DNA from 3 places in the Arthrobacter sp. NyZ413 genome. Region 3 is predicted to be linked to each of the others. Evidence: riboswitches for the same ligand, from Rfam matches in the RefSeq annotation. Region 3 holds a riboswitch; each other region holds the start of a gene.
What was found. Region 3 has a riboswitch for S-adenosylmethionine ahead of ABCW42_RS13930 (aminotransferase class V-fold PLP-dependent enzyme). Riboswitches for the same ligand answer to the same signal wherever they lie in the genome.
Positions count from the first base shown of each region.

Region 1: linked by a shared signal. The riboswitch ahead of ABCW42_RS05075 (hypothetical protein) and the one ahead of ABCW42_RS13930 (aminotransferase class V-fold PLP-dependent enzyme) in region 3 are both predicted to bind S-adenosylmethionine.
Region 2: linked by a shared signal. The riboswitch ahead of ABCW42_RS18510 (DUF1737 domain-containing protein) and the one ahead of ABCW42_RS13930 (aminotransferase class V-fold PLP-dependent enzyme) in region 3 are both predicted to bind S-adenosylmethionine.

Region 1 covers NZ_CP155434.1:1,051,918-1,055,182, forward strand. Annotated here, with positions in the region: gene ABCW42_RS05065 (VIT1/CCC1 transporter family protein) at 1-381, opposite strand, end outside; gene ABCW42_RS05070 (hypothetical protein) at 718-909, shown strand; gene ABCW42_RS05075 (hypothetical protein) at 919-1,254, opposite strand; SAM riboswitch class IV at 1,270-1,389, opposite strand; gene ABCW42_RS05080 (sodium:solute symporter) at 1,515-2,996, opposite strand.
Region 2 covers NZ_CP155434.1:3,963,390-3,966,654, forward strand. Annotated here, with positions in the region: gene ABCW42_RS18495 (PAS domain-containing protein) at 1-29, shown strand, start outside; gene ABCW42_RS18500 (cupin domain-containing protein) at 22-534, shown strand; gene ABCW42_RS18505 (hypothetical protein) at 638-997, shown strand; SAM riboswitch class IV at 1,095-1,207, shown strand; gene ABCW42_RS18510 (DUF1737 domain-containing protein) at 1,220-1,486, shown strand; gene ABCW42_RS18515 (rhodanese-like domain-containing protein) at 1,483-1,893, shown strand; gene ABCW42_RS18520 (O-succinylhomoserine sulfhydrylase) at 1,894-3,102, shown strand; gene ABCW42_RS18525 (glutamate--cysteine ligase 2) at 3,110-3,265, opposite strand, start outside.
Region 3 covers NZ_CP155434.1:2,982,343-2,985,607, forward strand. Annotated here, with positions in the region: gene rsgA (ribosome small subunit-dependent GTPase A) at 1-494, shown strand, start outside; gene hisN (histidinol-phosphatase) at 559-1,371, shown strand; SAM riboswitch class IV at 1,527-1,639, shown strand; gene ABCW42_RS13930 (aminotransferase class V-fold PLP-dependent enzyme) at 1,675-3,087, shown strand; gene ABCW42_RS13935 (class I SAM-dependent methyltransferase) at 3,137-3,265, shown strand, end outside.

The DNA.
Region 1 (3,265 bases), 1.9 Mb from region 3:
CTGTTCGTCAGCGGCCATCGCGCGGGTGGCCGCGGGGTCCTTGGCATAGGGGGAGCGGCTTTCGGCACGCTGGGCAAGGGCGAGGACGAACACCGAACCGAAATTCCGGGCGAGGAAGCCGAGCATCCGGCTGCGTCCCGAAGCTGCTCGTGGCATCCCGGCGTGTTCGCCAAGGAGCTTGAGCCAGTGGGCTTCGTGGCGGCCTTCGGCGTCTGCGAGGGCCAGGAGGATTTGCCGTTCTTCACCGTCGCGGCGCTGTGCCAGTTGGCGGTAGACGGCGGCTTCGGCGCGTTCGTCGGCGAGGTACTGCCGCCAGCGCTTGATGTCCGACGACGAAGGGGAAGTCTGGGGGGCCGGTGCCTCTTCTGCGGGACTTGGCAAAGGTTCTGCGGGACTCGCCAAAGGATCTGCGGGACCCGCGGCCTCTTGGGCGGGAGGGGTTGGATGTGAGGATTTTGCGTGCGGGTGCACCGGTACTCCTGGGTTGCTGGGGCGGGCTTCATCGCCTCATTGCATGTCCACTTTACCGCCAAATTCCGCGGATTTCCGGCTGGCAAACCTCACTGGACAGTTTAGGCGCACCGTAAAAACGGGCTCCTTCGGGGAAGCCTTGACCACCGGAATAGGCAGTGCTGGGATGGTTGGACAGGGTCCACGAAGAAGCTTAAGCAGGCTTGCTCGTGACAGACCAGCGCCACGTCGAACGGAGGTTGCACCATGGACAGCACCGGCGCCCACGCCCCCCACCCCGACCGGCCCACGGTCGAGGCCGATCCCGCCTACGACTACAGCGAAGACCTGGAAGTCGACGAGGATTGGGACGAACAATCCGAGGTCCTCGACGACGACGAACGCACCGTTCCGCTCGACGAGGCGGAGGAGCATCGCGAGGCTGACGAGGCCGAGTAACCCGCGCGGCTAGAACGCGCTCAGGATGAAATGCCGCTCCACGCCGTTGCGGTGCCCGGCCGCCGCGACCGTGAGGGTGAGTTTGCGCGTGGCCGGGAACCAGCGAACCGGTCGGACGGAACACGACAGTATTTGCGTGATGAGCCGCGGTTCGTGATGCCAGTAGCGCTCCAGGCGCCCGTCCACCAGGAACGTGATGGTGCCTAGTGCAAGGTCGACGCCGGGAACCACCCGCACGCTTTCCTCGCACCTGTGGCTCGGGGGAGGCGCGGACGGACCCGCCTGAACGCCAGGCGCACCCGCCTCTGTGTGGTGCCCGCCTACGGTTATGGATTGCAAAGGCATTGCCTGCTCCTCGCGGAGGTGCTCTTGCCCGTCCGGTTGTCTCTGGTCCGGGGCCGGGCCGCTTCCCATCCGAACCACCCGTGAACATGGGGTTGGCGTGTGGCAAGTCGGAGCTTGGCGCCACATCTCTTGAAGCTGCCTCTACTGTAGGCGCAGCTCGCCGCCAAAGGGCTAAAAGTTTCCCATATTAAGCACGACGTCGGTGCCGCGCCTTCCGGCTGGAAGGTGCGGCGCCGACGTCGTAATCGATGCGGTGACGGTCAGTGCGTGGCGACCGGGTGGGCATCCAAGGGGAGTTCCTCGGTGACCGCTCCGGCGACGCGGCGGTCCCAGGCTTCGCGGACCTCCGGGTCGGTGGGCCGTGTGAGGAGCGAGAGCACGATGTAGACGAGCAGCGATGCGCCAAGGCCGTAGTAGATCGGCTCGTTGGCGTAGACGCCGTCTTCGCTCGGGATGGCGCCTGTGGCGTAGGCGATGAGCAAGGCCAGGGTGAGCACCGAGCCGACGGCCATGGACCATGCGGCGGCGATGCCCGTGCCGCGCTTCCAGACCAAACCGCCGAGGATCGCGACGAGGAGTCCGCCTACCAGGATGTCGTAGGCGATGGTCAACGCCACCACGACGTCTTGCGCCGCCATGGAGATGAGTACCGCGAGAACGCCCAGTCCAAGGACCCAGTAGCGGTTTGCCTTGACGTCGTGCTCGGGGTTGGTGGAGTCGTCCGTGGTGATCGTCTTGCCGAACCAGCTGGCGACGAAGGGCACGACGTCGGCGCGCGCCACCGTTGCCGCGGCGATGAGGGCTCCCGAAGCGGTGGACATCATGGCGGCGACTGCTGCCGCCATGACCAGGCCGCCGATGCCGATCGGCAGGATGTGGGTTGCGACTTCGGCGTACACGACGTCCTTGCCGAGCGACTTGACGTCGATGTTGGGCAGGGCCACCCGGGCGGCCAGACCGATCAGTGCGCCGGCGATGCCGTAGAGGATGCAGTAGAGCCCGGCGGTGGTGCCGCCCCAGCGGGCGACCTTCGGGGTCTTGGCCGTGAAGACGCGCTGCCAGATGTCCTGGCCGATCAGCAGGCCCAAGGTGTAGACCACGAAATACGTAATGATGGTCTGCAGCCCGATGCCGTCAAGTTGGAAGAAGCTGGCATCGACGCGTGCGCGGATGCCGTCGAAGCCGCCTGCCGCGTTGAGCGCGAAGGGAAGCATCAGGAAGAAGATGCCCACGGTCTTGATGATGAACTGCACCTGGTCGGCCAGGGTGATGGACCACATGCCGCCGATGGTCGAGTACACGAGGACGATCGCACCGCCGACGGCGATGGCGAGCCAGCGCTCCCAGCCGAAGAGTACAACGAAGATCGTGGCGTAAGCGCCGGTGGACGTGGCGCACAGCATGAGAGTGTAGGCGAGCATCACGATGCCGGAAGTCTGCGTGGCGCGCTGACCGTAACGCAGGCTCAGCATCTGGGAGACCGTGTAGATCTTCAGCCGCTGGATGGTGCCGGCGAAGAGCAGGCTCAAGAGGAGCACGCCCGAACCGATCGCGACAACCAGCCACATGCCGGAGATGCCGAACTTGTAGCCGAGACCGACGCCGCCCACCGTGGACGCGCCGCCAAGGACCACTGCCGCCATGGTGCCCGTGTAGAGCATCGGGCCAAGGCGGCGACCGGCCACGAGGAAGTCGCTGTTGTTCTTGGTGCGCGATTTGCCCCACCAGCCAAAGGCCAGCATGGCGAGCAAATACACCACCACGATCGCGATATTGATGAAGTCCACGGTTGGCTCCTGAGGGTTTGGCAGAGTCGGTTGGGGAGGACGACGGCGGCCCGCGCTTTGCGCTTTCGACTCGCCGATTCTCTGCTCTGGTGAGTTGGGGAGCGGTTTGTGATGAATGCCTCACAAACAACACTTGTTGCCTATTAGAATACGTAGTGATGCGAGTAACAGTCAAGATGCGACTACTATTGCTGAAATGACAGGGCCGCCGGAACGGCCTGAAA
Region 2 (3,265 bases), 980 kb from region 3:
TCTCGCTGAAGGATCCGGTCGATGACTGACACGGCCGAGGACTGGATCAAGCGCCTGGACATGTCCCCCGCGAGCGTGGGCGGCTGGTTCGCGCCGGCACTCGTGAGCGACGAGGACATCCCGGGCTCCGGCCTGCCCCCGCGTTTTGGCGGCAGCCACCCGCTCTACAGCTCCAATTGGTACCTGCTGCAAGCCGGCGACATCCTCCAGCTGCACACCCTGAAGCAAGACGAGCTGTGGTTCTTCCACCTCGGGGCGCCCATCAGGATGCACGTGTTCTCCCCGGACCACGGCTATTCCGAGGCACTCCTTGGAGCGGACCCGGAGGCCGGCGAGAGCTTGCAGGGCATCGCTCCGCACTCGACGTGGTTCGGGGCCGAGCTCGCTGGAAGAGGGTTCGCCCTGGTCGGTTGCAGCCTGTCACCCGGATACGAAGCAGCGGACTCCGCAAAACCCACCTACGAGGACGTCGAGTCGCTTGTCTCGACGTTCCCCGGCCACGCGGCGCTGATCCGGCGCCTGGCGGCCGGCTAACAACGTCTGATGCGCCGGTTCTGGGGCCGGCGCATCAGGCTTCCCTGTACGACGAACCGCTCCTCCCATTCCACAGGAGGTCCCTAATCCGTAAGGTATCGACATGAGCATCTACATCAGTCCTGACTCCGCGGCATGGTCGCTCACATCCATGGCGGCTGCCGCTTCGGCAGGATCGATCGAAGATGCGCGTGGAATGGCCAACCTCGTAAGGGAAATCTACGAAACAGAAGGCGTGGAAGCCCTCTCAGGCGTAGTTTTCGCCCTGGCCCACCACCACAGCCTTTCGCTTCATGCACTGGCTACCGCCACCGGAATCCCAGTCCACGAGCTTCTCGAAATGCGCAGGCACCAAGGGTCCACGTTCCACCACTCACCGTCCGGGGTCGCCTCCCGTTTCGATGGCCTGCCGCCGGGTCTCCAAGCGAGCCTGGAACCGCTCCAAAATGAATCGGACGGCTAAGGCAATTCGGGGTCTGTAGCCCGCCGCGTGGCCGGTTACGGAACATGACGACGCCCGGTGATGCAGGCCGCCGTCGTGGATGTTACTTTTCTTATTGAGTAATGAGCGCCAGCGCGAAGCCCTGACTTGCTGGTCGGCAACCCTCTCTCCGGCGGGGTGCCTCAGGTGACTACTCGGCGTATCGACACTTTCGAACTGCAAGCGTGACTGAGGAGCACCGCAATGCCTGAACCGACTGAAGACAAACTCTCCTACCGCCTCATCACGGGTCCCGACACACGGGAATTCTGCGAGCGGATCTCCACTGCCCTGGCCGAGGGATACGTGCTGCACGGCAGCCCCGCCGCCACCTTCAACGGCACCGACGTGATCGTGGCACAGGCCATCATCCTGCCGGCGGCGATCGCCAGCGCTGACGCCGCGGTTGCCACCGCCGTCGACGCCCTTGACCAGGCCGACGAAGAGTTCGACGGCGAGGGCCACGCATGAGCTACGCAGGCGACCTCAGCCCGCACGACGCCTGGGCCAAGCTGGAGCAAGGCGCCATCCTGGTGGACGTCCGCACGGAGGGCGAATGGGCCCACATCGGCATCCCGGACACCAAAGCCACCGATAACGATCCCCTGTTCATCCAGTGGAACTTGGTCGGGGGAATCCCCAACGCCCGCTTCATCGAAGAGCTGAAGCAGCAAGCCCCGGAGGCTGAAGGCACCGAACTTGTCTTCCTGTGCCGCTCAGGCCAGCGCTCCATCGCCGCAGCCATCGCCGCGACGCAGGCAGGCTTCACCTCCTACAACGTCCTCGAAGGCTTTGAGGGGGAACCGGACCGTTACGGCGAACGAACCGTGAACGGCTGGAAAAACCGTGGACTTCCGACGAACCTGGGGAAAATCTAAGTGACCTTCAATCCTGACGCCGCCGGCTGGAGCCCTGACACCCAGGCAGTCCGCGGCGGCCTTGACCGCACCAACTTCCAGGAAACCTCCGAGGCCATCTTCCTGAACTCCGGCTTCGTCTACGAATCCGCCGAGGCCGCCGAGCGCGCGTTCACCGGCGAGGACGAACGCTTCGTCTACTCGCGCTACGGCAACCCCTCCGTGGCCACGTTCCAGGAGCGGCTCCGCCTGCTGGAAGGAACGGAAGCCTGCTTCGCGACGGCGTCGGGCATGTCTGCTGTCTTCACAGCCCTGGGCGCGCTGCTCGGCGCGGGTGACCGCGTAGTCGCGGCCCGTTCGCTGTTCGGCTCCTGCTTCGTCATCCTGAACGAGATCCTGCCCCGCTGGGGAGTCGAAACCGTCTTCGTCGACGGCCCGGACCTCGAGCAGTGGCGTGCCGCTTTGTCGGTGCCCACCACCGCGGTGTTCTTCGAGTCGCCGTCGAACCCCATGCAGGAAATCGTGGACATCGCGGCCGTGAGCGAACTCGCCCACGCGGCCGGCGCGACCGTCGTCGCCGACAACGTCTTCGCCACTCCCCTGCTACAGCGCTGCGGCGACCTCGGCGCCGACGTCATTGTCTACTCGGGCACCAAGCACATCGACGGCCAAGGCCGCGTGATGGGCGGCGCGATCCTGGGCACCAAAGAGTTCATCGAGGGCCCCGTCAAGCAGCTCATGCGCCACACCGGCCCGTCGCTTTCCGCGTTCAACGCCTGGGTCCTGACGAAAGGCCTGGAGACCATTGGCCTGCGCGTCAACCACTCCTCGGCCTCGGCCCTGCGGATCGCCGAGTGGCTCGAAAACCAACCGGCCATCAGCTGGGTCAAGTACCCTCTCCTGAAATCGCACCCCCAGTACGAGCTCGCCGCCAAGCAGATGAAGGCCGGCGGAACGGTCCTGACCTTCGAGCTGTTGCCGTCGGCCGGGCGCACCGCCAAGGAAGCCGCCTTCGCGCTCCTCAACGGGCTCAGCGTCATCGACATCTCGAACAACCTGGGCGATGCGAAGTCCCTCATCACCCACCCGGCCACCACCACGCACCGCGCAATGGGACCCGAAGGCCGCGCCGCCATCGGCCTGGCGGACGGCGTAGTGCGTTTGTCGGTGGGACTCGAGGACGTGGACGACCTCATCAGCGACCTGGAACGGGCCCTCAAGCAGGTGTAGTGCCGGCTTAGCTGGGGGCCTCGCGCCAGTCTTGCCGCACCCAGGTAAGGACGGGTTGCGGTTTGGTGTCGGTCTCGTCCTTTTCGGAACCCATGGTGATCTGCACGGCGTGCTCGACGACGGCGGCCAGTCCGGCGGCGTCGGGCCTGCCGTTGTGGTTCCG
Region 3 (3,265 bases):
GCCTGGACGGAAGCGCCGTCGGGCAGTTGCGGAATCACCTGGATGGCAAAGTCACAGTCCTCCTGGGGCACTCCGGCGTCGGGAAGTCCACCATGGTCAACGCCCTCACGGGCGCGGAACGTGCCACCGGCGGGGTCAACGCGGTAACCGGCCGCGGACGGCATACCTCTTCCTCCGCCCTCGCCTTGAAGCTGAGCGACGCCCCGGACGGAAGCTGGATCATCGATACCCCGGGCATCAGATCCTTCGGTTTGGCCCACGTGGATCCCGACCGCATCCTGCATGCGTTCCCCGACCTCGAACCCGGCACGGATACGTGCGAGCGCGGCTGCAAGCATGATGCCAGTGCAGTCAATTGCGGGCTCGATTCGTGGGTCGCGGAAGGCCATGCGGGCGAGGCCGGACCTGCCCGGCTCGCGTCGTTGCGCCGGCTCCTGGGGGCTGACCCGCGCCAGGAAGCCCAAGAGACGAAAGAACTGGGCAGCGTCACCTAGTTCCGCCCCTCAGTAGCGCCCCGACATCCACAGTTCGCCGCACAATAGACGGTAGTTTGTAATCATGACCCAACCCGATCCGAGCTACAACGACGACCTGCGGCTTGCCCATGTCCTGGCGGACTCCGTCGATTCCCTGACCATGGAGCGCTTCAAGGCCCTGGACCTGCAGGTCGAGACCAAACCGGACTTGACCCCTGTCACTGACGCCGACAAAGCAGCCGAGGAAGCGATCCGCGGGCAGCTCTCCCGTTCCCGTCCGCGCGATGCCGTCATCGGGGAAGAATTCGGCAGCAGCGGCCACGGCTCACGGCGTTGGATCATCGATCCCATCGACGGGACCAAGAACTTCGTACGCGGGGTGCCGGTATGGGCAACGCTGATCGCCCTCGTGGACGAAGGCGAAGTGGTGGTGGGGCTCGTCAGCGCGCCCGCGCTCGGCAAGCGCTGGTGGGCCGCCAAGGGTTCGGGCGCTTACATGGGCCGCTCGCTCGCAGCCGCCACGCGGCTCAAGGTCTCCAATGTGTCTCGCTTGGAGGACGCTTCCTTGTCCTATTCCGAGCTTTCCGAATGGAAGGAACAGGGTTCGCTGGACAACTTCCTGGGTCTTGAGAAGGACGTCTGGCGCAGCCGCGCATACGGCGACTTCTGGTCCTACTGCCTCGTGGCCGAAGGCGCCGTGGACATTGCCGCCGAACCCGAACTCGCGCTGTACGACATGGCCGCGTTGGTGCCGATCGTCACGGAAGCCGGCGGGCGCTTCACCTCGTTGGAAGGCGCTGACGGGCCTTTCGGCGGCAATGCCGTGGCCACCAATTCGATCCTCCATTCGGAAGTCCTCAAGCGGCTCAATCCGGAAATCGACGATCTCCTCTAATCGGGTTTGCTGAATATTCGACGGCGGACGTCCCTTTTTCGGGGCGTCCGCCACTTTTTCTTCGACGGAACGGCGTTTTTTCGGCGATCGTAATATCCGCTTAACAATACGAACCGCCTTGGAACCCTCCGCGCCCGTGTCCTAGTCTCTTTACAGGTCACGAGTGCCAGCGTGAAACCCCGGTTTGCTGGCCGGCAACCCTCCGTCGCGGCGGGGTGCCCCGGGTGACGACCCGGCCGGTCCGGAACGGATACGGCAAGCGCGGATCCCCTGTCACCAGGGGTCCCTCTTGAGTGAGGTTCCATGAGCACAGCTACGTTTACTTCTCCCGTCATCGCCGCTGCTTCAGCATTTTCCAGCGTCGAATCCCCCGCGGCCCGCCCGCTGGCCGCCGTTACAGGTGCTGAGTTGCAGGCTCCACTGATCCAAGGCGGCCATGTCCGGTACGCCAACCTTGACTACGGTGCTTCAGCTCCTGCGCTGACAATAGTCTCGGCGTACCTGAACGAGATCCTTCCGTACTACGCGAGCGTGCACCGCGGTGCCGGCTACGCTTCGCAAATCAGCACTTCCGTCTATGAGAACGCCCGCAACATCGTGCGCGAATTCGTCGGTGGACGTCCGGACGACTCCGTCATCTTCACGCGCAACACCACGGATTCCCTCAACCTCCTGGCTGGTTGCTTGCCTGCGGAAGATGGCCGGTACCTTGGCGAAGTCCTGTACCTGGACATCGAACACCACGCCAATCTCCTCCCGTGGCAAGGAGTTCCGCACCGTAGCATTATCGCGGCGGAAACCTTGGCGGAGACCGTAGACAACGTCCGCGCTGCACTCGCCCAGGGCGGAGTCAGCCTCCTTGCCGTCACCGGCGCCTCGAATGTGACCGGCGAAATCCTGCCCATCAAGGCGTTGGCGGAGCTTGCGCACGAGTTTGGCGCGCGAATCGTGGTTGACGCGGCACAGCTCGCGCCGCACCGCCGGATTGATGTGTCCGCGGCGGACATCGACTACTTGGTGTTCTCCGGACACAAGCTCTACGCACCGTTCGGCTCGGGTGTCCTGGTGGGCCGCCCCGACTGGCTCGACGCCGGTACCCCTCACCTCGCCGGCGGCGGAGCTGTCCGCGAAGCGCGGCTTGATTCCGTCAGCTGGGCCACGGGACCCGCGAGGCACGAAGGTGGCTCGCCGAACGTCCTCGGCGCCGCTACGCTTGCGCGGGCCACCCAGGTCATCGCCAGCCTCGACAACGACGAATGGCACGCCCATGAAGCCGACATCCGCACGCACTTGATCGACGGCCTCAAGGAAATCGACGGCGTGACCGTCCACCAGATCTTCAGCGATACCGACCCCGCCGACACCATCGGCGTGGTGAACTTCTCGCTGCAAGGCTACGACGCCGGCCTTGTCGCGGCGTACCTCGCGGCAGAGCATGGAATTGGCCTGCGTGACGGCCGGTTCTGCGCGCATCCCCTGCTCAAGCGGCTCGGCCTTCCGTCCGGATCCCTGCGGGCTAGCTTCGGCGTCGGTTCGCGTTTGGAGGACGCCACGCGGCTCATTGCCGGAATAAAGGCGCTCAAGAGCGACGGCCTTGGCTGGGACTACGTGGTTGATGCAGGCCGCTGGGTGCCGGCAAACGACCACCGCAGCTACCCTGAATGGGCCCCGAACACTCCGGGGACCGCCGGCGCCGCACCCTGCAGCACTGACTGATTGAGGTAGATTCGTAGGGTATTTCCACGCCCCACGAAGGAGTTCCTGGGTGGTTCCACGACCCAAAGGCACATCAACCGGTCCTAAGCTCTTTGAGCAACGACGCCTCGAACTCGGCCAAAGCTTCCAGGACGGCGGCGAGCACTACGAGCGCGTCCGGCCCGGGTACCCCGCGGAT